2 linked regions of the Persicimonas caeni genome follow. The protein of the gene in region 2 interacts with the protein of the main gene of each other region in a pairwise test. Links are inferred from orthologs where the notes say so. Each region holds a gene or a part of one and is shown on either strand. Other genes may lie near its edges.

The links.
Region 1: the proteins of topA (region 2) and FIV42_RS23075 interact in binary tests that used the Escherichia coli proteins (3 or more experiments, as listed by UniProt). The link is inferred for Persicimonas caeni from one-to-one orthologs.

What each region holds. Positions count from the first base shown.
Region 1 is NZ_CP041186.1:6,220,392-6,235,578, reverse strand. Bases 6,307-9,076 are described here. They hold FIV42_RS23075 (IMPACT family protein), read right to left. Parts: upstream 8,129-9,076; coding sequence 7,484-8,128; downstream 6,307-7,483. Other genes in these bases: FIV42_RS23070 (RCC1 domain-containing protein), read right to left, coding at 8,141-9,076; FIV42_RS23080 (histidine kinase dimerization/phospho-acceptor domain-containing protein), read left to right, coding at 6,324-7,568. In the rest of the region: FIV42_RS23110 (fatty acid desaturase family protein), read right to left, coding at 1-198; FIV42_RS23105 (phosphatase PAP2 family protein), read right to left, coding at 366-1,493; FIV42_RS23100 (hypothetical protein), read right to left, coding at 1,671-2,033; FIV42_RS23095 (sulfotransferase family protein), read left to right, coding at 2,270-3,367; FIV42_RS23090 (pyridoxal-phosphate-dependent aminotransferase family protein), read left to right, coding at 3,452-4,633; FIV42_RS23085 (alpha/beta hydrolase), read right to left, coding at 4,649-5,698; more of FIV42_RS23070, read right to left, coding at 9,077-10,924; FIV42_RS23065 (tetratricopeptide repeat protein), read left to right, coding at 11,070-11,882; FIV42_RS23060 (putative metal-binding motif-containing protein), read left to right, coding at 11,890-13,650; FIV42_RS23055 (DUF2059 domain-containing protein), read right to left, coding at 13,671-14,378; FIV42_RS23050 (DUF2231 domain-containing protein), read right to left, coding at 14,462-15,073.
Region 2 is NZ_CP041186.1:3,355,592-3,371,090, forward strand. The notes cover bases 466-3,547. They hold topA (type I DNA topoisomerase), read right to left. Parts: upstream 3,235-3,547; coding sequence 697-3,234; downstream 466-696. Other genes in these bases: FIV42_RS12430 (tetratricopeptide repeat protein), read right to left, coding at 3,413-3,547. In the rest of the region: FIV42_RS12420 (flagellar hook-length control protein FliK), read right to left, coding at 1-418; more of FIV42_RS12430, read right to left, coding at 3,548-4,882; trxA (thioredoxin), read right to left, coding at 5,086-5,412; FIV42_RS12440 (dihydrolipoamide acetyltransferase family protein), read right to left, coding at 5,490-6,833; lpdA (dihydrolipoyl dehydrogenase), read right to left, coding at 6,919-8,334; FIV42_RS12450 (gamma-glutamylcyclotransferase), read left to right, coding at 8,461-9,018; FIV42_RS12455 (DUF2383 domain-containing protein), read right to left, coding at 9,015-9,452; FIV42_RS12460 (DUF962 domain-containing protein), read right to left, coding at 9,541-9,918; FIV42_RS12465 (HD domain-containing protein), read left to right, coding at 10,129-10,812; FIV42_RS12470 (hypothetical protein), read right to left, coding at 10,788-11,285; FIV42_RS12475 (acyl-CoA dehydrogenase family protein), read left to right, coding at 11,441-12,643; FIV42_RS12480 (phosphotransferase family protein), read left to right, coding at 12,640-13,719; FIV42_RS12485 (vWA domain-containing protein), read left to right, coding at 14,109-15,499. UniProt on the Escherichia coli protein: Releases the supercoiling and torsional tension of DNA, which is introduced during the DNA replication and transcription, by transiently cleaving and rejoining one strand of the DNA duplex.

The sequences.
Region 1 (15,187 bases), 2.9 Mb from region 2 along the record:
AGCGAAGACCAAAGCTGCGTAGGAGGCGAAAAACCAACCGAGGATGACGGCGGTCTTGAGATACATCGCAGGCTGATCGCGTTGATCGAGCCCGGTGTCTTTGAAGTAATGCTTCACACGCTTTTGCAGCGTGCGGCGAAAGTCGCCCCCGTGCGAGAACTTCACGGAGGGCGAGGTACTACCCTGCTCTGTTTGCATACTCAGTCATCGGTACTGATTTTCGTGAACGTCGTCTTTCAATAACACAATCACGCCCCAAGGTAAATCACAAGGCGATTTACACACAAGGGTGACTGGTGCGTCAGTCCAACAAACGAGCGCTGACTGGTAGTTCCCGCTGCTCAATATTTGTCTTGGGGCCTCTCTCAGTGACGAACCGTAAGCTGCACGCCGGCCCCGTTGGGCGCCGGGCCGAGCTCGATGTCGAGGTCGACTTGCTCCCAGAACTGCAGGTCTCGACCACGCGGGTTGCCGGCGAGGTCGAAGCGCCGCCAGTAGGAGAAGTTGGCAAAAGCCAGTCCGACCGCCGCTCCGCTGAGTACGTCGCTGACATGGTGGCGCCCGTCAATTAGGCGCGAGCCGGCCACATACGAGGCCGTCGTCATCAGCAGACTTTGGGCAAAAATGCCCGCAGCGCGGCTTCGAGGGGTGGCGTCGTCGCCCCAGACGTAGTGCCCGCCGATGGCCAACGAGGTGTAGGTGAACACGCTGAACGCGTTGGAGCTGTGGCCCGAGAAGAAGCTCCGCCGCCCGTCGAGCAAGATCGCCTCGGCCTCGTCGGGATCGTCTGACAGTGGCTGGTTTCGGTAGCCGTCACAGTCGACGTTCGACGGCGCGTCCGTGCTGCAGACGTGACGCAGCGCGCGGTCCTGGAAGTCGGGACGCAGCCGGCCCACCGAAGGCTTGACCAAGTTGGTCACCCCGGCCGTAAGCGCGGTGGTCTCCAGAAAGCCGATCATCATGTCGTGAAATTGCTGAGCGGAGCCCGAGCCGTCGGCCCACGCCTTGCCTTCGAGCGCGCCCAGATAGAGCGTGGCGCCGCCGATGGCGCCCATCACCCAGGAGGCCGGCACGGTCTCGCCCTGGTGTTCATCGATAAAGCGCTCGCCGACGAGTTGGGCGTCGGGGCTTGCGAAGAAGCTCGCCGGATCATCCGGATTGTAGGCCGGTCCGATGCCCGCGTCGTAGGTAGGCTCAATTTCTTCGCCGACGATCAACGCGGTGGTTCCCGCAGCGATGAGCCCGTAGTCGACCAAGTACCATGGGGTCCACCAGTCCTCGTCTGTCTGCTCTGTCTCCCGCGCCTCTTCGGTAGGCGCTGCTACCTGCCGTAACTGGTCGTGCTCCGCTTGCTCTTGTGCCTGTTCGGCCTTCTGTGCTTGTTCTGCTTTTTGTGCTTGTGCTGCTGCAGGCGCTGACTGAGCGGAAACCGAAATCGGAACCCACAGCACCACCATCGTCATCAGAGCGGCAATTCGCCGACGTAGACGCATACTCACCTCGAGGCCTTGGTTGCTTCGCTACCTTTGATACGTTGTTGACTCTTCTGGTCTTCATCATAGACGCCCCCCCGGTAGTAGCCAATGACCTTTCTAAAAACAAAAAAGCCTGGCGGCGCAAGGACTTGCACCGCCAGGCTCTTTCGGCTGCTTGGACATGTCCGGCTGGACTTACAGGCTAAACGGGCTGTTGTTGCCGCTGTTGCCGCCCTTGCTAAACGGGTTGCCGCCGCCCTGGCCGCCCTGGGACTGCTGGAGCTGCTGCATTTGGCGCATCTGCTGCTGGCGCTGCTGGCGCACCTGGCGCAGGACCTCTTCCTCGTCACGGACCACGAGCTGAAGCTCGGGCTGGTCGTCGGCAAGGTGGTGGATGACGTTTTCGACGTAGTAGCGCGTCTCGTCCTCACCCTCTTCGTTGGGGATGGACAGGACGTTTCGCGGCTCGGGCATCACGAAGCTAGCTTCGTTGTACTCCCGAGTGCAGATAGTCTGGAGTTCTCCGTCGTTAGGTGTCTTGACGACGAGTTTAATCACAGTAGTGCTCCTTGAAGTGGAGAGTCACAAAATCAGAGAACGTGCGTCGGGACGCTAAACACCACAAGGGATGACGTCAAACGCCCCACCGCGAGCCAGCCACGCTCATTCGGCTTCACATTGGGTGCACGCGTCTTAAGTTTGGGCTAAATTGTGCTTCCCTCGAGAGTGGATAGACAATGGCCCGGCCTGCTGAGCGTGATCCCATCTTCGTCGATCAAACTACGTTACGCGCAGTGGCGAAGACCACTCTGTCGATCACGCAGCCCGATTTGCGCCGCATCGGCTGGGCGCTGGGCCTATTCGCCGCGCATCGGATGGTCTACGCGGGCGTGCGGATGGGGCGCGCGCTCGACGACGTGCTGTTTCCCGGCTACCGCGACCGCGACCCGGGCGAGCCGATCTTTATCGTCGCCGCGCCCCGAAGCGGCACCACCTTTTTGCATCGTTTGATGTCTCTGGACGACGACTTCGCCCACTTCAAGCTGTACCACACCATCTTGCCGTCGGTGTCGATCATTCGGCTCATCCACGGCCTCGAACGCCTCGACAAGCGCGTGGGCGGCCCACTGCGCTGGGCGCTCGATAAACTCGAGGGCCTCGCCTTCGACGGCTGGGACGGCATCCACCAGCTCGGCTTCTCCAGGCCCGAGGAAGACGAGGGGCTCTTCGTACTCACGCTGCTCAGCCCCGGACTCTATCTTCTGTTGCACGAACTCGACGCCGCCCACGAGGCAGGCTTCGTCGACACGCTACCCGCCCCGGTGCGCGAGCGCTTGGCGCGCTACTACCGCGACAGCGTCCAGCGCATCTTCGAGGCCGAGCAATCCGACGGACAACTGCTCGACAAGAGCGTATTGATGGCCGGCCGACTCGAAACCATGCGTACGGCCTTTCCCCAGGCGCGTTTCGTGCACCTGGTGCGCCACCCCTACAAGAGCATCCCCTCATTTGTGAGCATGTTTCGTGCCGCCTGGGCGGCGGTTTCGCCCTCGTTGCCCGAAGACGGCGCGCCGAGCCGGCGTCTGGCCATGCTCGCCATCGACTACTACAAGCGCATGCACCGGGCGCGCTCCGAGTTGGGGCCGGGGAAGATGACCACGATTCGCTTCGACGACCTCGTCAGCGCCCCGGAGGCGACTCTCGAGCGCATCTACGCGTGGCTCGACCGCCCGCTCACCGACGACGTGCGCCGGCGGGTGCGCGAAGAACTCGCCCGCGCTGACAAGCACACGAGCAGCCACTCCTACTCCCTCGAACAGTATGGACTCTCCAAGGGCTTCATCGCCCACGAGTTGCGCGAGGTCTTCGACACCTACGGCTTCGAACCGTAGTGTCGCCGGCCTTGCACCTGCACACAACTGTGGGATACTGGCTGCGTTCCAGATCGAATTTCGTCGTATCGATTGAGGTAGCCGATGCCGAACAAGAATCTGTTGATGATCCCCGGCCCGATTGAGGTCTCTCCGACCGTACTCGAGGCCTTCGAAACCCCTCCGCCGAGCCATCTCGCCGCCGACTTTATCGAAAACTTCGGCAGCTCCATCGAGATGATGCGCCAGGTGTGGTGCGCCGGCCCCGACAGCCAACCGTTCGTCATCGCCGGCAGCGGGACCATCGCCATGGAAATGGCGGTGTGCAACCTGCTCGAGCCCGGCCAACGCGCGCTGGTCGTCAACACCGGCTACTTTTCGGATCGCATGGCCGAGATGCTTCGTCGCCGCGGCGTCCAGCTCACCGAAGTGGGCGCCCGGCCCGGTCAGGTGCCCAGCGTCGACGGCCTAAAGCAAGCACTCGAGGCGCGTCCGGTCGACGCCATCTTTGCCACCCACGTCGACACCTCGACCGGCGTGCGCATCGACGCCGAGACGATCTGCGAGCTCGCTCGCCAGTACGATGTCCTGTCGGTGTTCGACGGGGTTTGCGCCACCGCCGCCGAAGCTTTTCAGATGAGCGAATGGGGCGCCGACGTCTATCTGACTGCCTCACAAAAGGCTGTCGGCGTGCCTCCCGGGCTCGCGCTGATGGTCGCCAGCCCTCGCGCCATGGAAGCACGCGCGGCACTCTCCGAGCCCCCACCGATGTCGTTGGACTGGCGAGAGTGGCTCCCCATCATGAACGCCTACGAAGAGCGCCGCGGCAGCTACTTCTCGACGCCGGCGACCAATCTGGTCAATGCCCTCGAGGCCAGCCTGGCAGAGATCCTCGCCTACGAATATCGCGGCGAGCGCGGCATCTCCGCGCGCATCAACGCCCACCAGGTCGCCGCCGACGCCATGCGCGCCGCCTGGACGACGCTGGGCTTGGAGCTCTTCCCGGCCACCGACGACCTCGCCGCCAATACCCTCAGCGCGATCATGTATCCGGAGGGCGTCGACGCGAGTATGTTGGCCGACATCAAAAAGCGCGGCGTGATTGTCGCCGGTGGGCTCTACCCGGGTCGAAAGCAGGACTATTTCCGCGTCGGCCACATGGGTCACGTGATCACCCTGCCCGAGGAGCTACTCAAAACCGTGCGCGCAGTCGCCGAGGCGCTGGCCGATCACGGCCACGACGCCGACGTCGAAGCGGCCGTCGAGGCCGCTGCCAAACACTTGTAGCCAACGTCCTTACCACTACGCGCGATGCAGGGCATCGCGGAGCCCATGCGCAATATCGGCCACGGCGTGGCCCGCCGAGTCGAGCAGACCGCCCATGGTGATAAAACTGTGGATAAGGCGATCGAAGCTGCGGTGGACGGTCGTCACGCCCGCGTCAGCGAGGCGCTCGGCATAGGCAATGCCCTCGTCCCTGAGGGGGTCGAACCCGGCGGTGATCACCCTCGTCGGGGGCAGCTTATCGAGGCGGTCGAAGCGAAGCGGCGAGACACGCGGGTCGTCCAAATCGCTGTAGCCGGAAAGATAGGTCCGGGTAAACCAATCCATCATCGCTCCGGTCAACAGGAAGCCTTCGCCGAAATGGCGATGTGAAGCGTATTCGCCGATCTGATCGGTCGTCGGGTAGATGAGCAACTGATACGCCGGCGGCTCCTCGCCGGCCTCGACGAGCTGCTGGCAGACCACTGTGGCCAAATTGCCGCCCGCCGAATCACCGGCGACGGCGATGCGCTCAGCATCGATACCCAGGTCGTCGGCGTGGTCGCGCACCCAGCGATAGGCAGCCAGGCTGTCGTCGATCGGCGCGGGAAAGGGGTGCTCTGGTGCCAGGCGGTAGTCGACGCTGATGACCACGCACCGGCCACGCTCGGCCAGCGCGCTGCATAGCCCGTCGTAGCCGTCGAGTCCGCCGATGACGAAGCCGCCGCCGTGGTAGTAAACGCAAGCTGGCAGGCCTGGCGCGTGTGAGGGTCGATAGATGCGTACCGGGATCTGCCCGTGCGGCCCGTCGATTCGGCGATCCTCGATCTCGCGCAGCTTGCACACCGGCAGGTTGCACATCAGGTTGGTTCGCTCGTACTCGGCGCGCGCCCCCTCGGTACCCAACTCGTGCAGTTGTGGTTGGCCAACATAATCAGCCAAGCTGAGCATCATGTGGGTCTGATAGTCGAGTGGCACGCCCAGATCATTGGTCGGCGGCGCTCCGAACAGGCGTTCACCGAGCATGCGCGGCATGCGCACCGCGCTCCGCACGGTATAGCGCTCCAGCACTTTTATGGGGGTGGTCACGAGGCGTTCCTCCAGGTTATTCGACGTTCTTCGGGCTCCGGCCGAGGCAGTCTCTCCGGCCCGTGCAGATTCTACAATCTAACTCGTAACCGAATTCAAATCTAACCCCGAACCCACCTTTCCCCGTGAACATTGCGCTCACTCGAGCACGTGAGGGGTTGGCGCGGCAGACCGCAGAGATCGCCCACCTTAGGGCTCGTACGGCCTGTCAGGGCGGTTTGGCAAACACGCCAAACAGAGCCCAGAAAAATTTGCGCACCGCGCCATGTATTCACATGTAGGACAAACTCTCTGCCAAAGCGACGTACGACGCGATGCATCGGCGCCTTCGAGCCTCCACAACTGTATTCTGGGTGACGCGGTGGTGACAAATCCCGGTCAATCCGGTGTGGATTATCATTTGGCGGTCGCCCTCGATGCGTTTACTTTGGCCAACCAGAGGAAACACTAGAAGTAGCTCGAGCGACCAGCAGGGAGGCCAGCGGCGCTCGAGTTGGGGAAATTCGAGGCGTGTTACACCCGTCGTATGTCGTCGTGGAGGCGGACTTGTGTGCTGCAAGTCCACCTTCGCAGGCAGGGGTGGTGACCAACTTCAACTCTGTCCGACGCCGACAGGGGGCATGCGATGACAGACGAGCGAAACAACGATTCGCTCCGCAGGAACACCACCGACCGAATGACGCTCGAGGAATGTCCGACGCTGGAGATTCCGGAGAGCGAGCGGCAGCCGTGTGTCGAAGAGGACACACCCCCGACCGACGAGTGGATTCGCGACGAAAAGGTGTCTGACTCCGACGAGTGGGACGACCGCCCGTCGACGATTCGGATGGGGTGGGCCAAACGCGAACGGCGAGACGAAGAGGAGAGTGTGCCGGCCGGGCTCTGCTCATCGAACGGGCGCGCGCCGGCGGACGACACCAATCCCGAGATGCTCATCTGGCAGCTCGACGACGAGCCGGAGTCGCTGCGCACGACCGTGCGCGACGAACAAGCGCTCGAGCGCACTCAAATCATCGACATGGAGCGTGTGCTCGAGATGGACCGTGTGTTGGCGCCCATCGACGACGACATGGCAATGGTCGCCGACGAGCATGCGCTGACCGATCTCGCCGGCGCGGTCGGCCACGAGCTCAACAACCCGCTGACCACCTGCGTGGGCTATCTGCGCCAGCTTAGCGCGATGGTGCCTCACGACGACGACAAGATGGCGCTGATGGTCGATCGCTTGGGGCGCAACCTCAACCGCATCCACAGCATCGTGAGTGAGCTCGAGATGCTGGCCGCCGAGTCGAGCGGCCACAGCGAGCGAGTCAACTTGGCCGACGCCGTCGAGCGGGTGCACGACCAGCTCGGCAGCTTTCTCAACGCCCACGTCGAATTGCAACTTCGCCCGGCGTACCTTCGCACCGACCGGCCGCGGCTGTATCAGCTCGTCTACATCATGCTGGCCGCCTACATGCTCGACTCCGAGGGTGACAACCACTGCAGCGTGCGCGTCAGCTCGCGCTCGGTGGGGGCGTGCCTCGAAATCGTCGCCCCCCGCAAGCCCCGGGGCAGCCTGCGCCTCGACTTGCTCGGTATTCTGCGGCGCAACACCCTCGACGGCTCGACGCCTCTGGGCCTCGCCGCCGAATTGACACGGGAGATGGGGGGAAGTTGGTCGGAAGCAAAGTCCGGCGAAGAGTTTCGCGTCACCGCCGTACTGCCGAGACAAAGCCCGAACACGGCCTCGAAAGGCGAGCAGGGGCAACAGAAGCGCCGCCCCAACCCCGCAAGCATGCCCAGTCAGGACTGGTCGAAGACCTCGCCGGGCTCGCACTGGAGAAGCGCGGCCAACCGCTTCGTCACCTTGCCCAGGTCCCGTCGATAGATCGACAAATGCAGCGTGACATCGGCCGTAAAGTCGGTGTCACGCTCGCGAACCCCCTCGAACTGATCGAGCAGATGCTCGACTTTGCCGTGCATCGCGTACGGCACGCTCAATGAGACATCGACCGACGGAAACCGCTGCTCGACCCCGGCCTCGTCGAGCGCTTGCCTGGCCGCCTCGCGGTAGGCCCGCGCAAGCCCTCCCATCCCAAGCTTGATGCCTCCGAAATAGCGGATCACCACCACCAACGTGTCGGTAATCTCGCGCCCCTCCAGAATCTGCCAGATTGGAAGCCCGGCGGTACGCGCCGGCTCGCCGTCGTCGTTGCACCGATCGATCGTCTGCGAGCCCCGTCCGATGCGAAACCCGTAGCAGACATGACGCGCGTCGTAGTGTTCCTCTTTGACCTCATCGACGTAGGCGAGCGCCTCGTCTTCCGACTCGACCGGCAACGCACGCCCGATGAACCGACTGCGCTCGACCACGTACTCGGCTTCGCCGAACCCGGCGACGACCTTATACGGCTCCGGGTTTTCGTTTTGGTTGGTATCGTTGCTCATACCTCCACCCGCTCACTCCACCGCCACATTTGCGACGCTCCCCGGCGGCTCGTTGTCTCCGATGTCGTTCGAGTGCCCGTAGCCGAGCTGGCCGTGTTCATTGTAGCCCCAGCAGCGCACGTTGCCATCTTCGAGCAGCGCGCAGGTGTGGTAGGCGCCGGCGGCGAGCGCGGTAGCTTTGGCGCCGAGGTAGACTTTGCCGACGGTCGAAGGCGTGGCTGTGTCGCCGACGGGGTTTTCGTGGCCGTAGCCGAGCTGGCCGAACTTGTTGTCACCCCAGCACTGCACGCCTCCGTCGTCGAGCAAGGCGCAGCTGTGCAACTCGCCGGCCACCACCTGCTGAGCGTCGCTGGCGAGCTCGACGGGGTCGACCGACGCGGGCGTTTCGTCGTCGCCAATATTGTCGGTGTGGCCGAGGCCGAGTTGGCCGTGGTTATTCCAGCCCCAGCAGCGTACGTCACCGCCCTCGATGACCGCGCAGATGTGGCGCCGGCCCACCGCGACCTGCTCGACGTCGCCGCCCACATCGACGGGAGCGACGCTGGCGGGGATTTCGTTGTCACCGACATTTTCGGTGTGCCCAAGCCCCAACTGGCCCTCGCTATTCCATCCCCAGCAGCGCATCGAGCGGTCTTCGAGGATGGCGCAGGTATTGTATTTTCCGGCGGCGACGGCGGCGACTTTGCTGCCGGTAGCCACCTTGCCGGTCGCCGTGGGCAGCTCGTTGTCGCCGATAACGTTAGTGTGCCCGTAGCCGAGCTTGCCGAATTTAGCGCTGCCCCAGCAACGCAGCGTCCCATCTTCGAGCAGCGCGCATACATGCGAGCCGAACTTCGAGGCGCCGGCGGCGAGCTGCGTGGCGTTGGCCCCTAGCGCGACGTCCTGCAACCCCTCCAAGCCCTCGTCGTCTCCGATGGCGTTCGTGTGTCCATAGCCGAGTTGGCCGTGAGCATTCGCGCCCCAGCAGCGCACTTTGCCTCCTTCGAGCAGCGCACAGCTAAACGACGAGTCCCGGTCGCCGGCCACCGCGATTTGGCGGGCAGGCGTGCCGAGGTCGAGCGGGTCCACAAAGTTGACCGCCTCGTTATCGCCGAGCTTTCGGGTATGACCCAAGCCCAACTCGCCCTCGAGGTTGGCACCCCAGCAGCGAATCTTGCCGTCGGCGCGCAGCGCGCAGGTGTGGTATTTGCCCGCCGACAACCCGACGATGGCGTGAGCGGGCAGCGCCGGGCCCACGTCGGGATTCGCATCGACGTCGCCGGCGTCGGACGCGTCCGTCTGCGCTTCTCCCGCGTCCTCCGGTTCTGCCTCGGCGTCCAACGCAGCGGTCGACGCGTCGGACAGCTCCGCAGCGACACCTTGTTCAGTGACCGCATGTTCGGCGACCTTTCCTTCTTCGGCGACCCCATGCAGGTCGGCGTCCGCGCCGGCGTCCGCGGCGCTGACGACGGCTTCGTCTCGCGGCGTCGACGGCTCGCCCTCGTCGGCCCCCAGCAGCCCTTGCCAACTCCCGATCCCGAGCGCGCCGGCGGCGAGGAGCGCGGCGACTACGCCGACCCCGGCAATCTTGCCCAGACCCGACGAAGCCTTCTTGCCGCCCTCGCTCTCTTCATCCTCGCCCGGCATCGCCGGCGGCTTCGACTCGCCGAGGCGTGTGGGCGCGGAGGTATCGCCCAGCTCTACGATATCCTTCGACTGGAGCAAAAACGTCAGCTCGCGGCCGCCCGGCCCGATCGCGCCGCCCTGGCCGGCAAGCTCGCCGAGCGCCACTTCCATGTCCTCGCGGAACTCCGCGACGATCTGGTGCCTGTCTTCGGGATTCTTGGCGATCGCCCGGCGCATGAAGGCCACGGTCGGCTCGGGAATCTCGAGGTCGGCCACCTGCTCGAAGGGGTCGAAATCGTCCTTGAGCTTTTTGGCCATGATGGCCTCGTCCGAGCTGCCCGGAAACGGGCGCCGACCGGTCACCAGCTCGAAGAACATCACGCCCACCGCGTACAGGTCGGTCCAGGTCCCCAGATTCTGCAAGCCGACCTGCTCGGGCGCCATGTAGCTCGGCGAGCCCAGCGGCCACTTGGTCGTCCCCTGCCCCTCGACGAATTTGGCGATGCCGAAGTCGAGGATGCGCACGTGGTACGGATTGCCGACCACGCGTTGGAGCATGATATTCTCGGGCTTCAGGTCCCGATGGATGATCTTTTGGGCGTGGGCGGCCTCCAATCCGTTGAGCAGCTGCTCGAAGATGTGGCGCAACTCCTCCTGGGTAAACGCCTTCTTGGCGCGCGCTCGACGAAAGATCTCGTCGCGCAACGTGATCCCCTTCTCGAGAAACTCCATCACCAGATACGGCCGCTTGCGGTGGGTGCCGTATTTGATCAGGCGCACGATGTTGGGGTGGCTCAGCTCGGCCAGCACCTCGGCTTCGCCCTGGAACTTTTCGAGCAGCGCCTTCTGGAACTCCTCGTTGTCGTTGGGAAACTCGATGAGCTTGAGCGCGCCGCGCAGCCGGAACAGCGGGCTCTGCAGCGCCAGACACACCTTGCCGAAACCGCCGGCTCCCAGCAGGTCGACGACCAGGAAGTCGCCAATCAACAAGCCGATGAGCGGGTCGGGGGTTCCGTCCTTCCCGGCATGGGCGCGCTCCCAGAACGATTCCGGGATAAAGTGGTAGCCGCGTTTCTGACACGCCTTGCCCTTACAAGGCGCACCTACTTCGCCCTGCGCATCGCAAGACGGGCATTTTCCGCTCACATTGGCCATCGACTGAATCGCTTTCAGGAATGAACGCTTGGCCATGATGCCAGAGGCCCGCGGCTCTCACAACACCGCAGACGACCTACCACCATCCGGCCACCTCGATGCCTCGTTGCAGCGGCGAACTGGTTATTCTAACCTGCACGGCACAATTCCGGCGCTTCAACGTGTATCAAACGGAAATTTAATGAAGCATCTGTACCGGGTGAGCTATTTACTCGCCATCGTCTCGACGCTGTTATGGTCCGCACCGGCCTTCGCCGACCAACCCATCGCCGAGCCTTCTGATCGACAATTCGAGTTGAACACGCGCGCGGTCGAGGCGATCGAGCAGGGGAAATACTCTCTGGCGATCAACCTCCTCGAAGACTCCCTTCAGGAAGGCGCGCTCAACATCACCTACCTGAACCTGGGGCGCGCCTACCAGTTGATGGGGCGCTGCGAGCAAGCACGAGCGGCGTTCAGCCGCGTCGAAGAGGTCGCGGCCATCGCCAAACCCGACCCACAATTCATCGCGAGCAAGAAGGACGACTACCTCGTCAAACTCGACGAGGCGTGCCAATCGGGCCGAGATTCGACGACCACCGTCGAAAAACCCGCCAAATCGGGCGCGGTGCGCATCATCGTCCAACGCCAGCCGGCAAACCTCAAGCCCTGGGCGTGGACGGCGACGGCCACCGGCGGCGCGGCGCTATTGGCCGCCGGCGGCCTGCACCTCTGGGCACGCAGCATTCGCAGCGACCTCGAAGCCGCCGACCGAAACGGCTTCAATCAGGTCGAGGGAGTCTCTCAAGCCGACGCCTTCGAGCGCCAAGACCGGGCCAACACCCTCGACACCGCCGCGGTCGCGACCGCCATCACCGGCGCCGTGATCACCAGCGTCGGCATCTACCTGTTCACCGCCGACGCCGCCTCCACTCCCGACACGGCCTCCGACACCGACCTCGCCCTGGGCGCGAGCGCGGACCGAGTCGAGTTTACCTTCACCACGCGCTTCTGAGGGGACCATGAAGATGACGACAAAGCTATGGCTCATCGCCTGCGCGGGGTTCCTTCTGAGCGGCCTGTCCGCTTGTCAGACGGAGGTTTACGACACCAGCACCGCCTTCGTCTGCCAGACGACCGCCGATTGCGCTCCCGGTTACGAGTGCAAGCCGTCGCCGCAGACAAATAACCGTGTGTGCCGACCAGTAGGCGCGTCGAGCGCCGACGTGGGTGGGGACGTCGAAGAAGATGTCGAAGCCGACGCCGCGCCGCAGTGCGAAGACGGCACCCGGCCGACCACCTACTTTCGCGACGCCGACGAAGACGGCTGGGGGACCACCGACAACAGCACACTCGCCTGCGATCGCCCTCAGGGCTTCACCCCCGACGGCGGCGACTGCAACGACGCCGCGGCCTGGATCAACCCCGACGCCGAAGAGACCTGCAACGGCTTCGACGACGACTGCGACGGGAGCGTCGACGCATCTGCCGACTTCGCCGGGTGTCCCTCGGTGCAGTGGACGAAGCTCCCCGGCATCCTCGACTCCATCGATATGACCCATGACGCCAACGGCGAGCTCTATATGACAGCCAGCTTCACCGGCCGCGTCGAACTCGGCGACGTCGTCGTGGAGCGCCAGGCGAGCAACACGGTCATCGCGCGCATGGGCGATGACGGAAGCGTGCAATGGGTCCAGCCGGTCATAAGTGTCGAGAATCAAGGCGTCAGCCGAATCGCCGTCAACGATGACTACGTGGTCGTCGGCATCGACGTCGATGCAGCGGTCACTGTCGACGAGACAGAAGTGCCCCTCGGCGATCCCGAACAATGGGGGCAGGAGGTCGTCTTGCTCGTCTTGTCCAAAACCGACGGGCAACTCGTCTCCTACCGACGTCTGTGGGCGTATACCGACTTCGAGGTCAAGGACCTCGCGTTCGACTCGGAGGGCGATTTATGGGCCGTCGTCAACCCTGACCTACAGTTTGGAGGCTATGCCGCCGGCGAGACGTTGGAGATCAACGACGACGGACTCGTCCTGCTCGAGTTCGGCCTCGCCGCAGACGGTACCATTGAAGATGGCTCCGCTTGGCTCCGTCGAATCGACGCTCAGAAAATGCTCAACGGGGTGCATTTGTCTCTCGCAGGTACGAAGGGGTTCGCCGTGGCCAACCTCGGCTTCGACGAATCGCTCGTCTTCGACTTTCACACGACCGGCGCGGCGCGGGGCCCCGGCCATGCGGAACAAAACGTCGAGGGGGTCCTCTTGGAGAGAATCGCCGTCGATCAAGCCGGCGATCTGCGCCTCTGCGGCACGCTGGTGGCGGCTACGACCCTCGACGGGATCACTTATGCGCCCGAAGGCATTTCGGATGTGGTGTTGGCCCAGATCGACGTCGACGGCGCGACGCTACTGCCGCCCTCGCTGCGCCACTTCAAGAACCCCCTCGACGAGGCATGTAAGGAATACGTGTTGCGCGATTCGGGCGCCGAACTCATTCTGGCGGACGTAACCGGCCCCGGTGACGAGACCCTAACCTTCGCAAGCGCGACGGCACATCTCCAAGAAAGCCGCGGCAACGCACTCCTCATCAACCCGGGGCAAACGGGCGCGAGTTGGGTATATAATCTGACCGCCTCCTTCTACATGTACCCCGAGAGTCTGGTTTGGTTGCCCGACGGCCGTGTGGTCGCAGCCGCTGGCTTTACCGGCGCCCTCCCCTTCGCCGACGAGACCACCGACAACACGGTCGGAAGCTTCGTCGTCGGCATTGACGCACCCTAAGGCCTGTCGAGGCAAACGGTTCACTCGCCGGCCTCGACGTCCTCGAAGCGGATGACGAAGTTGCCGCCGTCGGCCACGCGCTTCGTCGACAACTCGAGCGGGCCGACTTTCTTGTAGTCGGTCCACGCGAACCCGCCTTTTCGGCCACTCTCGAGCACGAAATCCCAGCGCTTCACCTGCCAATTGTCGCGGTCGACGGTCATCATGTAGCGGTCGCCCGGGGTGAGCCCGACGTCGCCGAAGGTCAGTACCAGCCGGCCCTGCTCGTCGAGCTTGCGGTTGACACCCGGGTCGAACAGCTTCGAGGGCACCAGCAGCCAGTAGCTGTCGTTGACGAACCAGGCCCACGCCTTGGCCGCCTCTTCGGGGGTGCTCTTCGGCGCGATCTTCTTCCACGTCTCCGCGTTCGCCTTCGGGTCGTCGGCGAGCTTGCTCAGGTCGTGGTCGTGAAGCTGGGTCAGCTCGATCGTCTGCTCGCCCGCTTTGACCTCGAGCTCGCCCGCCTTCGGCTTCCAGATATGCCGGCGGCTGACGACCGCTTTGCCCTCCTTTTCGACCACGAAGGTAAAGGCGAGCTTGTCGAGCTCGGTCGGGTCACCGGTCGCCTCGACGACCTTCTTGGCGAGCTCGTCCGCGCCGAGCTTCGCCTCGCCGGCGTCCTGTGCGAACGCAGGAGCCGCCAAGCCCGCCAGAAACACCATCACCGCCAATCGAAAAACGAGCCGCATCTGCTACCTCCATTCGGGAGTCGAAAACCGGCCCCCAATCTGGCACAAGCCGCGCCGCCCCTTCAACTCCAAGCGCACACCCTTCAGGGCGACGGCCGCTGCCCGTTCGTCTTCGAACCGCCGCGACGCTCACGCATCACCGGCGCAATCTCGCCCTCTTTGAGGTGCTCGACGGTATGCGACGAGCCGACCTTCAGGTGGCGGCCGGTCTTACGAAACAAGTCGGCGGTCTGCCCGCGGCGAAACTCGGGCGACTCCCCTTCGAGCACTCCGCCGGCCCGCTCGACCCCGGCGCCGTGCTTGTAGACGAGCTTGCCGCCCAGATACGCGCTCCACATCAACCCGGCGATGCTGCCCACCCCGGCCGCCAGGTAGCCCGGCCCCGGCTCTGACCTGCTTCGCTGCCAGGCCATCAGCGCCGAGCCCGCCATCAGCCCGAGGTTGAGGTTACGGTGCGAGGTGAGCATGCCGTGGGCCTCCTCGTTGTCGAGGTCGACCTCCTCTTGGGCAACCAAGCCCGCCAGACCGGCAAACAGCGCCGAGACCGCCCCCGCGGCCATCGAAAGGCGCCCAATCTCCTTGAGCTTGTCGCTGCCGGTGAGCGTCCCCACGAGGTCGGCCCCCACCGATATCGGCAGGAGCGTCAGCGGATAGTGAACCAGCGACGGATGAACTTCGTGCAGTCGATATGCCATGGGTCCCTCGAGCGTTGATGATGGCGAGCCGATCGAATCCTCGTCCTTGATCTTAGACAGGATCGGCCGGCGAGCGACCGCAACGCTCCGGTCTGGCGTCCGAGACGCACCACG
Region 2 (15,499 bases):
TCTGCGCGTGCTCGGTGTGTACTTGGCGGTGATGCTTTTTTCGGTGGCCGTGCTCGACACGCGCCTCGTCGTGATGCTGGGTGACCTGACGCTCGGCGCCGAGCCGGTCTTTTTGCTCGAGCTGACGTCCGAGTTGCAGCTCACCGCCTTTGAGGCGACGGCTGAAGCCATCAGCCTGCCCGAGCGTCTGCTTGCCCGGCTGCCCGGTCGCGGTGCGCTGCTCGGACGCCTGGCGGGCCGCTCGGTCACCGACGGTCTTCTTCTGGGAACCCTTCGGCGCCTTCTTGCCCTTTTCACCTCCCTTGCCCTTCAAGAGTTCTTTGAAGTCCTTCTTGTCTTCGGACTTCTTGGTGCCCTTCTTGTCGGCGGGCTCATCGAGGCGTTCGGCCTGGGTCGTGTTCTCGTTGTTTATCTTCACGGTTCGATCCGCAGCAGGTCACGGGTGAACTCCGGCTCTACTACTGTTTTCGGCAAAAAGGCCCAAATCGTTGCGTGTTCGGCGAAACTTTTTTCTCCACAGGCATGTGGAAAACCAAGAAAACGCAAAAACGCCGGCAACTTACGCAGTTGCCGGCGTTTTCGATTTTTTCGCGATTCTCTGTTTGGCGCTCATGACCCCGAGGCGAGCCTCGGGGCTGCACCGGCGAGTGCTCCGCGGGCAGCAGACAGCCGCTCCGCGAAGCCTCGATCACGCGATCACTTCTGCTTTTCTTTGATCAACTCGAGTGCTTTTTCGAGCGTCATGTCCTCGGGATTGACGCCTTTGGGAAGCGACGCGTTGGTCTTGCCGAGCTTGACGTAGGGACCGTAGCGTCCGTCGAGGACGTTGATCTCTTTGCCGCTCTCGGGATCCTTGCCCAGCTCCTTGAGCACCTTGCGGCGCCTGCGGTTGTTCTTGGGCTGACTCAAGATCTCCATCGCCTCCTCATAGGTGATGGTGAAGACCTTATCGACGTTGTCGAGGTTGCGGTAGTCGCGCTTGTGGCGCACGTAGGGCCCGTAGCGGCCGATGGCGGCCTCGATGGGCTTGCCGTCCTCGGGGTGCTCGCCGAGCACGCGCGGAAGCGACAGATACGTGAGCGCCTGGTCCAAGTCGACGTCGTGCAGCTCGACGTTGGGCGGTACCGAGGCCGTCTTGGGCTTCTTCTCGCCTTTGATGCGCTCGCCGAGCTGGACGTACGGCCCATAGCGGCCGTTGTTCAGGAAGACCGTCTTGCCGGTCTCGGGATCTTCTCCCAGCGCCTTGGGCCACTGCTCGCGCTCGGCGTACAGCTCCTCGAGGTGCTCCAGGGTCAGGTCGGCGGGCGGGATATCTTCAGGCACGTCGATCTTCTTGGTCTCACCGTCCGCCTCCCACTCGGCGTAGGGGCCGAAGCGGCCGACGCGAAGCGTGGCCGGGAAATCGGACAGGTGCACCACGCGCGCCTCTTCGTTGTCGATCTCCTCTTCGCCCGATTTGATCTGGTCGTCGAAGGCACCTTCGTCGCGGTAGAACTGGTGCAGGTACTCGACCTTGCTGCCCTCGCCGCGGGCGATCTCGTCGAGATCGTCCTCCATGCGGGCGGTGAACTGCAGGTCGACCAGGCCCGGGAAGTAATCCTCGAGCAGCTCGACGACGGCGAACGCGGTGTAGGTCGGGATGAGCGTCTTGCCCTGCTTTCGGGCGTAGCGATCATCGCGGGTGATCGTGCTCATGATCGACGCGTAGGTCGACGGGCGGCCGACGCCTGCTTCCTCGAGCACCTTGACCAGCGACGCCTCGGTGTAGCGTGCCGGCGGCTTGGTCTCGTGGCGAATCGGTTCGACGTCGGTGCAGTCGACCCCGTCGCCCTCTTTCATCGGCGGCAGGTGCTTTTCCTGGTCGGCCAATTCGGCTTCCGGGTCGTCGCTCGACTCGAGATAGGCGCTGATGAAGCCGGCGAAGTCGGTCTTCAGGCCGTTGGCGCGGAAGACGACCTCTTTGCCGTCGACGTCGACGACCAGCTCGACCGAGGTGCTCGTCTTCTTGGCGTCGGCCATCTGGCAGGCGAGCGTGCGCTTGTAGATCAGGTCGTACAGCTTGAGTTCGCGGCCGCTCAGCCCGCTCTTCTTGGGCGAAACGAACTCTTCGCCAGCCGGGCGGATCGCCTCGTGAGCTTCTTGGGCGCCCTTCGACTTCGACGAGTAGATGCGCGGCTCGTCACGCACGTAATCGTCGCCGTACTGCTCGCGGGCAGCCTTGCGTGCCGCGGTCACCGCCTGCTTCGACAGGTTGACGCTGTCAGTACGCATGTAGGTGATTTTTCCGCTTTCATACAGGCGCTGAGCAATGCTCATCGTCTGCGAGGCCGACATGCCGAGCTTGCGGCTGGCCTCCTGCTGGAGCGTCGAGGTGATGAACGGCGCCTTAGGAGACGTGGTGTACTGGCGCTTTTTGACCGACTGGACGCGCCAGTCGAGTCCCTCGAGCTTGTCGAGCAGCTCGTTGGCCATCTCCTCCTCGACGAGCAGGACATCCTTGCCCTCGGCGATCTTGCCGGTGTCCTTGTCGAAGTCTTTGCCGCTGGCGATGCGGGTGCCGTCGATGGAGACGAGATCCGCGTCGAATTTGCTGCCGTCTTTGTCGAGCGCGGCCTTCAGGTCCCAATACGTACCGGTGCGGAAGGCGCGGCGCTCACGCTCACGCTCGACCAACACGCGCACCGCGACCGACTGGACGCGGCCGGCGGAGAGCTTGGGCGCGATCTTCTTCCAAAGCAGCCCCGACAGCGGAAAGCCCACCAGTCGGTCGAGAATGCGGCGCGCTTCCTGCGACTGCACGAGGTGCACGTCGATGTCGCGCGTCTGCTCGAGCGCCTCTTGGATGGCCGACTTGGTGATCTCGTGGAACACCATGCGTCGGGTGGGAACCTTGGGATTGAGAAGCTCGACCAAGTGCCAGCTGATTGCTTCACCTTCGCGGTCTTCATCTGTCGCGAGGTACAGCTCCTCAGCCTTCTTGAGTTCGCTTTTGAGCTCCGAAATCGCTTTCTTAGAGCGCTTGTCCTTGACGACGTAGATCGGCTCGAACTCGTGCTCGATATCCACGCCCAAGCTAGCCCAATCCTCCTTTTGATACTTTTTAGGAAGCTGGCTCTTCTTGTCGGGAAGATCGCGAACGTGGCCCAGTGAAGCCAAGACTCGGAAGTCTCCGGGCAAGTATTTCTCAATCGTTTTCGCCTTAGCCGGCGACTCGACGATGACGAGTTTCGACATACGCAAACGCTCTTTATCTACAGGTACTTGTGAGATTTTCGATGGGGACGACGCAACACACTTGGGTGGTCGGTCGACCGATTGGTATGGAGGATGGAACCCGATTTGTCCAGCGCCGAACCCGATTCATTCGGCGCCGCGCCATTGGCACAACGCCAATTTTTCGCACAATGTCGATCTAGACGTCGCCGTCGGGGTCGTCGTCGTCACCGTCGCTCGACGGCTGGTTTCCGTTCATTCCCTCGAAGGGGTTCTCCCCCGACTGCATCATCTCGTAAAACTGACGCATCTGCTCTTCGATCTGATCGGAGGACAGCTCCGACAGGTCGATATCCTCGAGCTGCGACGGGTCGAGCCCGCCGACATTCTTGAGCAGGCTCGGCGGCACGTTCTTGAGAATATTGGGCGCGTTTTTCATCGCCATCTCCAAAAACGGCTTGAAGCGGCCCTTCATCTTGCCCGAATCGTCGAAGACCTGACCGAGCAGGCTCATCGGATCGAAGCTGCCAAACGGCGGGTGGGCGCCGGTTTGGCCGCCCTCGCCTGCGCTCTCTCCGGAGACGGCCTCGGAGTAGCGGTTGAGCATGTCACGCATCGAGGTCTGGAAGCCGGTGGCCTCCAGGGCGCTGTAGCAGGGGCCGAGCAAAAACATCGGAAGCTCGGCGGGAGCCTGATGGGCGCGCTCGAAATCTTCCTGAGCTTGCTTTGTGTCGCCGCGCATGTGCAGCGCCGCCCCACGCACCATGTAGGCGTCCGACAGGCTCGGATCGAGCTCGACGGCTCGCTCGGCGGCTTTGAGCGCCATATTGCCCTGACCGGCGGCGAGTTGGACATGAGCCAGCTGCACGAAAGCAAACGCTTCGTCGGGAAAATTATTCGACGCGCGAATCGCATCGGCGCGTGCCTGGGTGTTACGGCCGCCCAACAGATGGATGTGGCTGCGAAGCAGCAACGCCTCCAGGGCGGTGTCATCGCCCTCGATCGCCTTATCGATCACATTGGCGGCGTCGTCGGCGCGCCCCTGCACCATCATCAACCGGGCGAGTTGCAAGGCATAATCCGACTCCTCCGGGTCGATTTCGCGCGCCTGGATCAGGTCGCGCTCGGCCTGGTCGAACTTGCCCATCCGGATAAACGCGTCCCCACGCAGGGCGTACAGCTCGGCGTCGTTGCCCTCGATATTGATCGCGTGCGTCAGATCGGAGCGGGCGTGATCGAACTCGTCGACGTCGACCAGCGCCAGTGCGCGCCCCATCAAGCTCGAGACCCGATCCGGGTCGAGCTCGAGGGCGCGATCGAATTGATCGCGGGCCGCTTCCGGCCGATCGAGGCCGTAGTTGGCCCAGCCGGCGGCGTCGTAGGTCTCCGACTTCTGCCAGCCGGCCTCCACCGCCGCTTCGGCGTCTTCGAGGGCGCGGGCAGGCTCGTCGAGATCGAGGTGCACGTCGGCCCGCAGCGCCAACAAGGCCGCTCTCAACAACTGATAGTCCTCCGCCTCGGGCACGTTCGACAGGATCGAGTCGAGGCTCGATCGCGCCTTTTTGGGTGCACCGGCCGCGCGCAGCGGCTCGAGTTCGGCGGAGATGGCCTCCAGCTGCTGCTGTTGCTCTTCCGAAAGAGCAAGCGAGCTTGTAGCGGAGCCAGACATAGGTACCTCACCTGGGTCGGTAGAAAAATCGAATGCGTTGTCCTCGCCCTCATTGTAGTTACGACACGTGGCGCAACAAGCCAAGCGAACTGCACGCTCGGTTCACCACAGAGCGCACAGAGAGCACGGAGAATTCCAGAAGTTTTTCAAACCTCCGTGCTCTCCGTGCTCTCTGTGGTGCGAACCGAGTTGGCGGGCGACGATTATTCGCCGGCGGCCTTCTCGAACATCTGGCGCACGGCGCCTTCGCCGCGGAAGCCGATCTGGTGATCGGTGACGTCGACGCCGTCGAGGGCCACGAGCATCGGGATGCTCTGGACCTTGAACGAGCGGGCCAATTCGGGCTGCTCGTCGACGTTGACCTTACCGACTTTGACCTTGCCCTCGAACTCCTCGGCGAGCTTCTCCAGGATCGGGGTCAGCGACTTGCACGGGCCGCACCAAGGCGCCCACAGGTCGACGATGACGGGGACGTCGCTGTTGGCGACTTCGCTCTCGAAGTTCTCGGCGGTGATATTTACCGTTGTCATGTCTCAATCTCCTTTGGGTACGTCGGAGTACATTTCTTAAATGTTCGCCTATTGGATGTCTGAACCGTCTGAAGGTTTCAAATCGCCCAATTTTCGATGATCTCACGCATCCGACGCATGAACTTGTCGGCGGTCGCCCCGTCGATGATGCGGTGGTCGAACGACAGGCACCAGATCGAAGTCGGCCGCACCAAAATGGCGTCGGTCTTCTGGTCGACGACCACCCGTTTTTTGATGGCGCCGGTGCTCATGATCGCCGCCTGCGGCTGGTTGATGATGGGGATGCCGAATTCGGGGCCGAATACACCGTGGTTCGACAGGGTGAACGTGCCGCCTTTGACCTCGTCGGGCTTCAGGCGCTTGTTGCGCGCGCGGTCGGCGATGTCGTTGACCTTGCGGGCCACGCCCAGCAGGCTGAGCTCGTCGACGTTGTCGATCACCGGCACGATCAGGCTCTTGTCGAGCGCCACGGCCATGCCCACGTTGATGTCACCGCGCAGCACGATCGACTCGTCGTCCATCGAGGCGTTGACGGTGGGATACTCGCGCAGCGCCTCGGCGGCCGCTTTGATCAAAAAGGCGGTGTAGGTCAGCTTGACGCCGCGCTCGGCGAAGTCGGCCTTGAGCGCCTTGCGCGCGGCGACCACGTTCGAGAAGTCGACCTCGTGAACGGTGTGCGCGTGCGGGCTGATCTCCTTGGAGGCGACCATGTGCTCGGCGATCATCTTGCGCTGCGGGGTGAGCATCTCGAGCTTGTCGCGCTCGCCCACCTCGATGTCGGGGCGGTGAATCTCGCGGGTGGTGGTGCCACCGGTCGAGGCTTTCCGGGCTTGCTGTGCCGCCGGCGCCGCCGGCTTCTCGAGGTGCTTGCCCTGGTCGATCCACTCCAAGATATCGTCCTTGGTGACCCGACCAGACAGGCCCGAGCCGGGGATGGGCGACAGGTCGTCGATGCCGTGCTCGGCGGCGATGCGACGCACCACCGGGGTCGAGCGAGTGCGACGAAGCTCGGCTTTGCTGGGAAAACCACCGGCGTCGGCGGTCACCGAGGAGGCCGACCCACCTGCAGCCGCGACCTGGCGGGTGGTCTTTTCCTCTTCGAGCGACACGACGTTCGACTCTTCGTCGCCGACCGATTGGGCGGCCTGAGCCGGCTCGGCGGCCGGCACTTCACCCTCTTGGGCCTCGGTGTCCACCACCGCCACGATCGTGTTGATCTCGACGGTCTGACCCGGCTCGACGTGCTTTTCGACGAGCACACCGGCGACGGGGCTGGGCACTTCGGCGTCGACTTTGTCGGTGGTGATCTCGAAGAGCGGCTCGTCACGCTCGACAAAATCTCCGATCTCCTTGAGCCAAGTAGTGACCGTTCCCTCGGCTACCGATTCGCCCATCTGGGGCATGACGACTTCGGTTCGCATCGCGCAAGTCCTTGTTTTGGTTTTATGTGCGGCGTTCTTTTGACGTTTGTATCTGTATCACGACAAAGCTGTTTTGCAATCCCGCTCAAATATGAATCGTCTCCCCCATCACCGCGTGCGCGGCTTCGCCCACGGCTTCGGCCAGCGTCGGGTGCGGGTGGATGGTGTGCAACAGCTCGACGACCGTCGACTCGAGTTCCATGGCCACGGTGCCCTCGGTGATCAACTCGGTGGCCTTCGGGCCGATGATGTGCATGCCCAGAAGCTCGTCGTACTTCGTCTCGCTGACGATTTTTACGAAGCCCTCTGTCTGGCCGACGATGCTCGCCTTGCCGATGGCCGAGAACGGGAAGGTGCCCGTCTTGACGTCGTAGCCGCGCTCCTTGGCCTGCTCTTCGGTCAAGCCGACGGAGGCGACCTCCGGCGAGGTGTAGGTGCAGTTGGGCACCAGGTCGTAGTTGAGCGGGTGGGCAGGCTCGCCGGCGAGGTGGTCGACGGCCAAGATGCCCTCGTGGGAGGCGACGTGAGCCAGCCACGGGGTGTTGACGATGTCGCCGATGGCATAGACCCAGTCTTCGGCCGTCTGCATGTACTCGTCGACGGCGATATAACCGCGGTCGTCGACCTCGATCTTGGTCTTGTCGAGGCCGCAGTCGCCGGTGACCGGACGGCGGCCGGTGGCGACCAGCAGGTGCGAGGCTTGGATCTCTTTGGCCGAGTTCTTGCCGCCTTTGGTGGTCTCGACGACCACTTTGACGCCGTCGTCGGTGCGGGTGACGTCGGTGACCTTCGAGGAGGTCATCACGTTCATGCCCTGCTTCTTGAAGCTCTTCTCGATCTCTTTGGAGACCTCGACGTCCTCGATGGGGAGCAGGCGGTCGACCATCTCGACGAGCGTGACCTCGGAGCCGTAGCGAAGAAAGACGCTGGCGAACTCGCTGCCCACAGCGCCGGCGCCGATGACGACCAGGTGCTCGGGCTTGTCGGTCATCTGGAGCAGGTCGTCCGAGTCGATGATCCGCTCGTGGTCCATCTCGATGAACGGCAGGTGCTGGCAGGCGCTGCCGGTGGCCAGCACGCAGTGCTTGGTCTCCAGCGTGGTGGTCTTGCCGTCGAGGCCCTCGACCGACACCTTGTTCTTGCCGGCGATGCGCCCGTGGCCGAAGTGGACGTCGACGTTGTTCTTCTTCATCAGGTACTTCACGCCGCCGGCGTTCTTCTTGACAATCCGCGCGCGATACTTGTCCATCTTGTCCATATCGACCTTCGGGTCGCTCAGCGAGATGCCGAAGTCCTCGGCGTGGCTCGCCTTGGCGAGCAGATCGGCGGTCTGCAACATCGCCTTGGTCGGGATGCACCCGCGCAGCAGGCACGTGCCGCCCAAGCGCTCGGTCTTCTCGCGCTCGACAATCGCCGTCTTGAGGCCCAGCTGGCCGGCGCGAATCGCCGCCACGTATCCACCCGGACCGCTACCGATTACCACCACGTCGTACTTGCTCACGTTTGTCTCCGACTTCTCGAGGTTGATAAATTTTTGCCTGCGCAATCGTGTTGGAACGTACTAGGAGGGGTACTTTTGTCAAGCCAAGCCTTGCTTTCTGACGCCCCCCATCCGAGTTGCCCATTCGTGCTCTCTAGAAAACACGCAAACACTATGTGGATCTTTGGCTACGGCTCACTCATCTGGCGTCCCGACTTCGAGCACGTCGAGCACCGCGACGGCTACCTCGAAGGGTGGACGCGCAAGTTTTATCAGGGATCGACCGACCACCGCGGGGTGCCCGGTGCGCCCGGGCGGGTGGTCACGTTGCTGCGTGAGCCCCAGGCTCGGGTGTGGGGCCGCGCCTATCGCATCGCTCCGGCTCGTGCCAACGAGATCATGGCGCGGCTCGACCATCGCGAAAAGGGTGGCTACGAGCGCCACCAGGTAAACGTTTACTGCCGGTCGGGAGAGAGTGTGCGCGACGCCCTGGTTTATGTGGCGACACGCGAGAATCCGGAGTGGGCGGGACCGGCACCCGTCGATGAAATCGCCCGCCAGATCTACCGCTCCCACGGTCCTAGCGGGCCCAATCGTGAGTACTTGCTCGAGCTGGCCGCGAGCCTCCGCAAGATGGAGGCCCACGACCCGCATGTGTTCGCCATCGAGCACGCCTTACGCGAGCTCATCGGCGAGGAGTTCTAGCGGCGCTGCTGCCACTCGCTGCGCGAGCGCTGCAGCGAGGCGAATTGATCGGAGATCTGCGCGTTGAGGTCGGGCGACCACTCGGCGTTCATCGCGTCTTCGTACTGCTCCAAGAGCTCGTCTTCGACACGCTTGGTCTCGGCGATCAACGCGTCGAGATCGGTCTCGGAGACGTTGTCCTCGAGGCGCTCCAAATCATCGTACAACATGCCGAGCTCGACCTCCTCGATCTCCTCCTGGGAGCCTTCGAAGGTGGTCGCGTGCGCCTCGAGCTCGTCGGCAAAATCGGAGTGCTTCTTCTGATACTCGCGAAACAGGTCGCTATAATCTTCGAGCTCGACGTTTTTGACGGCGGCGCCGTACCGATCCGCGGCGCTCTTGTGATACTCGGCGAGGCGCCGCAGTTTTTGTGCGCGTTCGTTGTCTTTTGCCATGGCAATTCCTCCCAGTTCGTCCGGGTCAGTAAATACACCTTGGCATCGACGATAAGCGCGATATCGGCGGGTTCAATCCGCTCGCGAGTTACTCGGCGGCCGCAAGCTCCTCGAGCATCTTGGGGGTGGTCTTGCCCTCGGCGATGAGACGCAGCATCTCCTCGTCGATCTCGTCGCCCAAGATCAGACGCAGCATCTTGAAATCCCCTCGAAGCGACCACAACGGGTGCTTGAAGGTCGCCGGACGGTTCTTCTCGATGAGAAAGTGGCCGATCCACGCCGGCGCGTATCCGAGCACCGGTGCCAGGGCGAGCAGCTTGGGGTTCTTTTTGAACACCCCGGCCGCCGCACATACCAGCGCCGCCGATGTGCCCACGGCGTGCAACAAGCGGTTGGTGGGATCACTGTGCTCGGCCAAATAGTACGGCCAGAACTCGTCGAAGCTTTCGAATTTCTCGTCGGACATGGGCGCCTCTGGGATTGGAGGTTGTCGGTTTGTTGATGGTCAATGTACTGATTGCGGCGACATGTGTGAAGGCCTTGCTGGGTTGCGGCGCCCTCTATTGAAGTGGAATTAATATTGAGGGGCGGACGACTCGTGACGCGACTGCGTAGAGCACGCCTCAGCCAGTAGCCACGTGACTGCGCCCTCCCAACTTCTGAATGACGTAACACCATGAACAAAAAAACCTTCCGCGACGCCATCGCTCCCCTGATTGATCGCCCCTGGGTGGCGCCTACGGTCGACTTTTTGGCCGATGAATTGGGCGACTCGGGCAGCCACGACTTCGGCCACATCCTGCGCGTGCTGCGAAACGCCGCGCGTATCCGCGACGGTGAGGCCGAACGAGGCGCCACGGTCGACTGGGAGGCATTGAGCGCCGCGGCGATCCTGCACGACGTGGTCGACCTCCCCAAGGACCACCCCGAGCGCCACCTCGCGTCGACCAAGTCGGCCGACGCGGCCGTCGAGCACTACAAATCGCTCGAGGCCCTCGCAGGACGCCTCGACGCAGTTCACCACGCCATCCGGGCGCATAGCTTCTCGGCCGGCGTTCCCGCCGAGTCGCTCGAGGCCCAAATTCTGTGTGATGCCGACCGCCTCGAGGCGATCGGGGCCTTTGGAATCGCGCGCGTCTTTTACGTGAACGGAGAGCTGCAGCGAAAGATCTGCGACATGGCCGATCCGTTCGCCGACACACGCGAGCTCGACGACTTGGAGTACGCCGTCGACCACTTCTACAAAAAGTTGTTGAAACTAAAGGAGCGCTTCTACACGCCGACAGGTCGGCAACTCGCCGCCAAGCGCCACGAGTTTATGGAGACCTACCTGGATCAGTTGGCCGACGAGGTCACTTGAGAAGAGAGGTTGTCGGGCAGGCGTTGGCGCAAGCGGGCGAGGCTGGCAGCGATATCGATGGGGTCTTCATCTTCGAGCCACACCTCCAACAGCGGGGGTAGTTCGGTGGCACCTGCGACGGCCTGTTCGAGTTGCGCTTCGAGATAGCTCAGGTGGGCCACATTGAGCGCCCAAACGGTGTGCCTGCCGCAGCCAACGCGTAGATAGAGCGACAATTCGCCAAACCAATTGACCAGCGTGCGCAAGAAGTTCAAGTCCCCCGGCTTCCACGAGCGCTGGAAGGAACACGCCGAGCACTCGAGATAGCGCGGGTTCATTGCGCTCTCGCTCGCGTGAGGTGAGTCGGTGGCGTCCTCGCCCATCGGCAACAGAAAGGCACACGCCTGGCATTTGGGGCACTCGACAAGAAACTCGTCGCTGAAGTCTGGTGCTTCCTTGGCTGCGTTCTTGTAGCGCACGTCGCGATAGGTCATCGCGCCCCCGTGTAACGGTTGACATGTTTGTCGTTACTGTATCCCAAAAGCTACACACCGACAACACGGCAATTTGGCCGGGCAGCAAGGTCGTGATTTAGTTGTGCTTGCGTTAGAGTAGGCGCAAACACTCACCCCCAACGAGGAGGAGCAAGGTGGATTTTGGGATCGATGATCAGCAGCGAAAGAGGCTCGATACGATCGCCGAATTCGTGCGCGAGGAGCTCGAGCCGCTCGAGTCGGAGTTTGTCGGCAAGTCGTTTCGTGCGTTGGTGCCGACGCTCGAAGAGAAGCGAAAGAAGGTCAAAGATCTGGGGCTGTGGGCGCCACACCTGCCCGAGGAACACGGCGGCCTGGGGCTCTCCTTGGTCGACTTCGGCATGATCGCCGAGGAGTTGGGCCGCTCGCCGGTGGGCCACTACGTGTTCAACTGCCAGGCGCCCGACGCCGGCAATATGGAGATTTTGATCGAGCACGCCACCGACGAGCAGCGCGCGAAATACCTCGACCCGCTGGTGCGCGGCGAGATCCGCAGCTGCTTTTCGATGACCGAGCCGGAGTATGCCGGCGCCAACCCCACCCAGATGGGAACCACGGCGGTCAAAGACGGCGACGAGTACGTCATCAACGGGCGCAAGTGGTTCACCTCGTCGGCCGACGGCGCGAGCTTCGCGGTGGTCATGGCGGTGACCAACCCGGAGGCGGAGTCGCGCTATATGAAGGCGAGCCAGATCTTGGTGCCCACCGACACCCCCGGCTTCAACCTGGTGCGCAACATCTCGGTGATGGGCGAGCCGGGCGACGACTACGCCAGCCACGCCGAGATCGTCTACGACGACTGCCGCGTGCCCATCGACAACCGGCTGGGCCCGGAGGGCGCCGGCTTCATGATCGCCCAGCAACGTCTGGGACCGGGGCGCATCCACCACTGCATGCGCTGGATCGGCATCTGCGAGCGCGCCTTCGAGCTGATGGTCGAGCGCGCCGCCACCCGCGAGCTGTATCCGGGCACGATGCTGGGCGACAAGCAGATGGTCCAGGCCAAGATCGCCGACAGCCGCGCCGAGATCGACGCCGCCCGCATGCTGGTGCTGCGCACCGCCTGGGAGATCGAGAGGAGCGGCCAGAAGGCCGCGCGCATCCAGATTTCGGCCATCAAGTTCTACGTGGCCAACGTCCTGCAAAACGTGCTCGACCGCGCCATTCAGGTCCACGGCGGCCTGGGCGTGACCGACGACACGCCGCTGGCCTATTGGTTCCGCCACGAGCGGGCCGCGCGCATTTACGACGGGCCGGACGAGGTGCACAAGTCGCAGGTGGCGAAGAAAGAGTTGGCCAAGTATCGGGAGGACAAATGACCCACATCGACCAACCCAAAGACGTCCGCTCCGGCGAGGAGCTCGACACCGACGCGTTGCGCACCTGGCTCGACCAGGAAGTCCCCGAGCTGTCCGGCGATATCGCCGTCAAGCAGTTCCCGTCGGGCCACTCGAACCTGACGTATATGCTGCAGGTCGATGGCAAGGAAGTCGTGCTCCGACGTCCGCCCTTTGGCGCCGAGAAGATCGCCAAGGGCCACGACATGAGCCGCGAGTACACCATCTTGAGCCACCTCGATGGGGTGTTCGACAAGATCCCCGACCCCATCGCCTACTGCGACGACGCCGAGGTGATCGGCGCGCCGTTCTACCTGATGGAGCGTGTCGAGGGGGTGATCTTGCGCGGCGCCAAGCCCAAGGTCGACGGCCTCGACGAGCAGACGATGCGCGGGCTCTCCGAGGCGTTCGTCGACACGCTCGCCGAGGTGCACGCCATCGACCTCGAGGCCGCCGGGCTGGAAGACTTCGGTAAGCCCGAAGGCTACGTCGAGCGCCAGGTCACCGGCTGGATCGGCCGCTACAAGCGCGCCCAGACCGACGAGATCCCCGCCATGGACCGCGCCGGCGAGTGGCTCGAGGCGAATATGCCCGCCGAGGTGGGCGCCTCGATCATCCACAACGACTTCAAATACGACAACCTGGTCCTCGATCCCGACGATCTCACCAAGGTGCGCGCCATCCTCGACTGGGAGATGGCCACGGTGGGCGACCCGCTCATGGATCTGGGCACGAGCCTGGCCTACTGGGTCGAGCCCGACGACCCCGACGTCATCAAGGCGATGAGCTTCGGCCCCACGGTGATGCCGGGCAACTTCACCCGCCGCGAGCTCGTCGATCGCTACGCCGAAAAGAGCGGCCTGCCGGTCGACGACATCGTCTTCTACTTCGTCTACGGCCTCTATAAAGTCGCGGTCATCGGCCAGCAGATTTACTTCCGCTTCAAGGAGGGCGACACCGACGACCCGCGCTTTGCGATGTTGATCCACGCGGTCAAGGCGTTGGGCGACGTGGCGCAGAAGGCGATTGATGAGGGAAAGATCGAGGGGTTGGGGTAGGTGGAGGCGTAGCTTGTTGGGGCCCCCCATCCGACTGGCGCTGCACTTCGCGCCAGCCACCTTCCCCGAGGGAAAGGGATGACCCTGCGAACAGCTACTACTGTGGTTCGCGCAAGGACAACCCTTCCCCTGGGGGAAGGTGCCGAGCGCGTCGTTTAGCGCGAGGCGGATGGGGGGCGCCGCGAAGCAAAGAGCTACACACTCCACCCCCATGACATCCATGTCCCCACGCTGACATCCGTGTCAGCCTCGACAACACCCCGATCCCCTCCACAACCCAATCCCGCACATTTTTCCCGCCCGGCACCGCATTTGCACCGTCTCCCCGACGTATCCCGGACGTACAGCCGACACTCGATGACTGCTGACCAAGAACGGAGGAGACGCAAATGGGCCCCACACAATTCGCAAAACGCGCCTTAATCGCACTCAGTGCCTCACTCATGCTCGCCGCCTGCGGCGATATCGAGAGCACCGGCGGAGATTATGCCTATGCCCCCGATCACAACGGCTCGCCGAACTACAACAACTCGCAGAGCTACGCCGACGCGGGCACGAGCGAGCAGGCCGATCCCGACTATCAAGAGGGCGAGAATTACGAGGAGTGGGAGGAGAACGACTTCGTCGACACCGCCACCGAGAACACCTCGACGTTCTCCATCGACGTCGACAACGCCTCCTACACCCTGATGCGCCGCGACATCCGCAACGGGTATCTTCCGGCGGCCGAAGGGGTGCGTCCCGAGGAGTATATCAACTTCTTCAGCTACGATTATGTGCAGCCGGCGGGTGAAGATCCGTTCTCTATCAACATGGAGATCGCGCCCAGCAAATTCGGCGCGGAGGACCACAAGCTGCTGCGCATCGGCCTGCAGGGCGAGGAGATCCCGGTCGAGGACCTCAAGCCGACCAACCTGGTCTTCCTGATCGACGTCTCCGGCTCGATGCAGAGCTCGCACAAGCTGCCGATGGTCAAAGAGTCGCTCTACACGCTGCTCGACCACCTGCGCCCGTCCGACTCGGTGGGCATCGTGGTCTACGCCGGCGCCGATGGGGTCGTCCTCGAACCGACCGAGGTGCAAAACCGCGCCCAGATCCAGTCGGCCATCGAGAACCTGTCGGCCGGCGGGTCGACCAACGGCGAGGCGGGCATCGTGTCGGCCTATAAGATGGCTGAGCAGGCCAAGATCGAGGGCGGCAACAACCGCGTGATCATCCTGACCGACGGCGACTTCAACGTGGGCAAGACCGGCGACGACCTCGTCCAGCTCGTGCGCGACTACCGCGACAAGCACATCAGCCTGACCTGCGTGGGCTACGGCATGGGCAACTACAACGACGCGACCATGGAGTGGTTGGCCCGCGACGGCAACGGCAACTACTTCTACGTCGACAGCGAGCAGGAGGCCCAACGCATCTTCGGCGACAACCTGCCGTCGACCCTCGAGGTCATCGCCTCCGACGTCAAAATTCAGGTCGAGTTCGACCAGACCAGCGTCGCGCGCTACCGCCTGGTCGGCTACGAGAACCGCGTGATGGCCAACGAAGACTTCGACGACGACACCAAAGACGCCGGCGAGATTGGCCCGGGCCACACGGTCACCGCGCTGTACGAAATCGAGCTGAGCCCCGACGCGGCCGCCTCGACCAACAACTTGGCGACGGTGCGCATGCGCTACAAACCCCAGTACGGCGACGAAAGCAAGCTCTTGCAGCGCGGCATCAAGATGTCGCAGGTCAAAGACACCTTCGAAGGCGCCAGCGACAGCTTCCGCTTCGC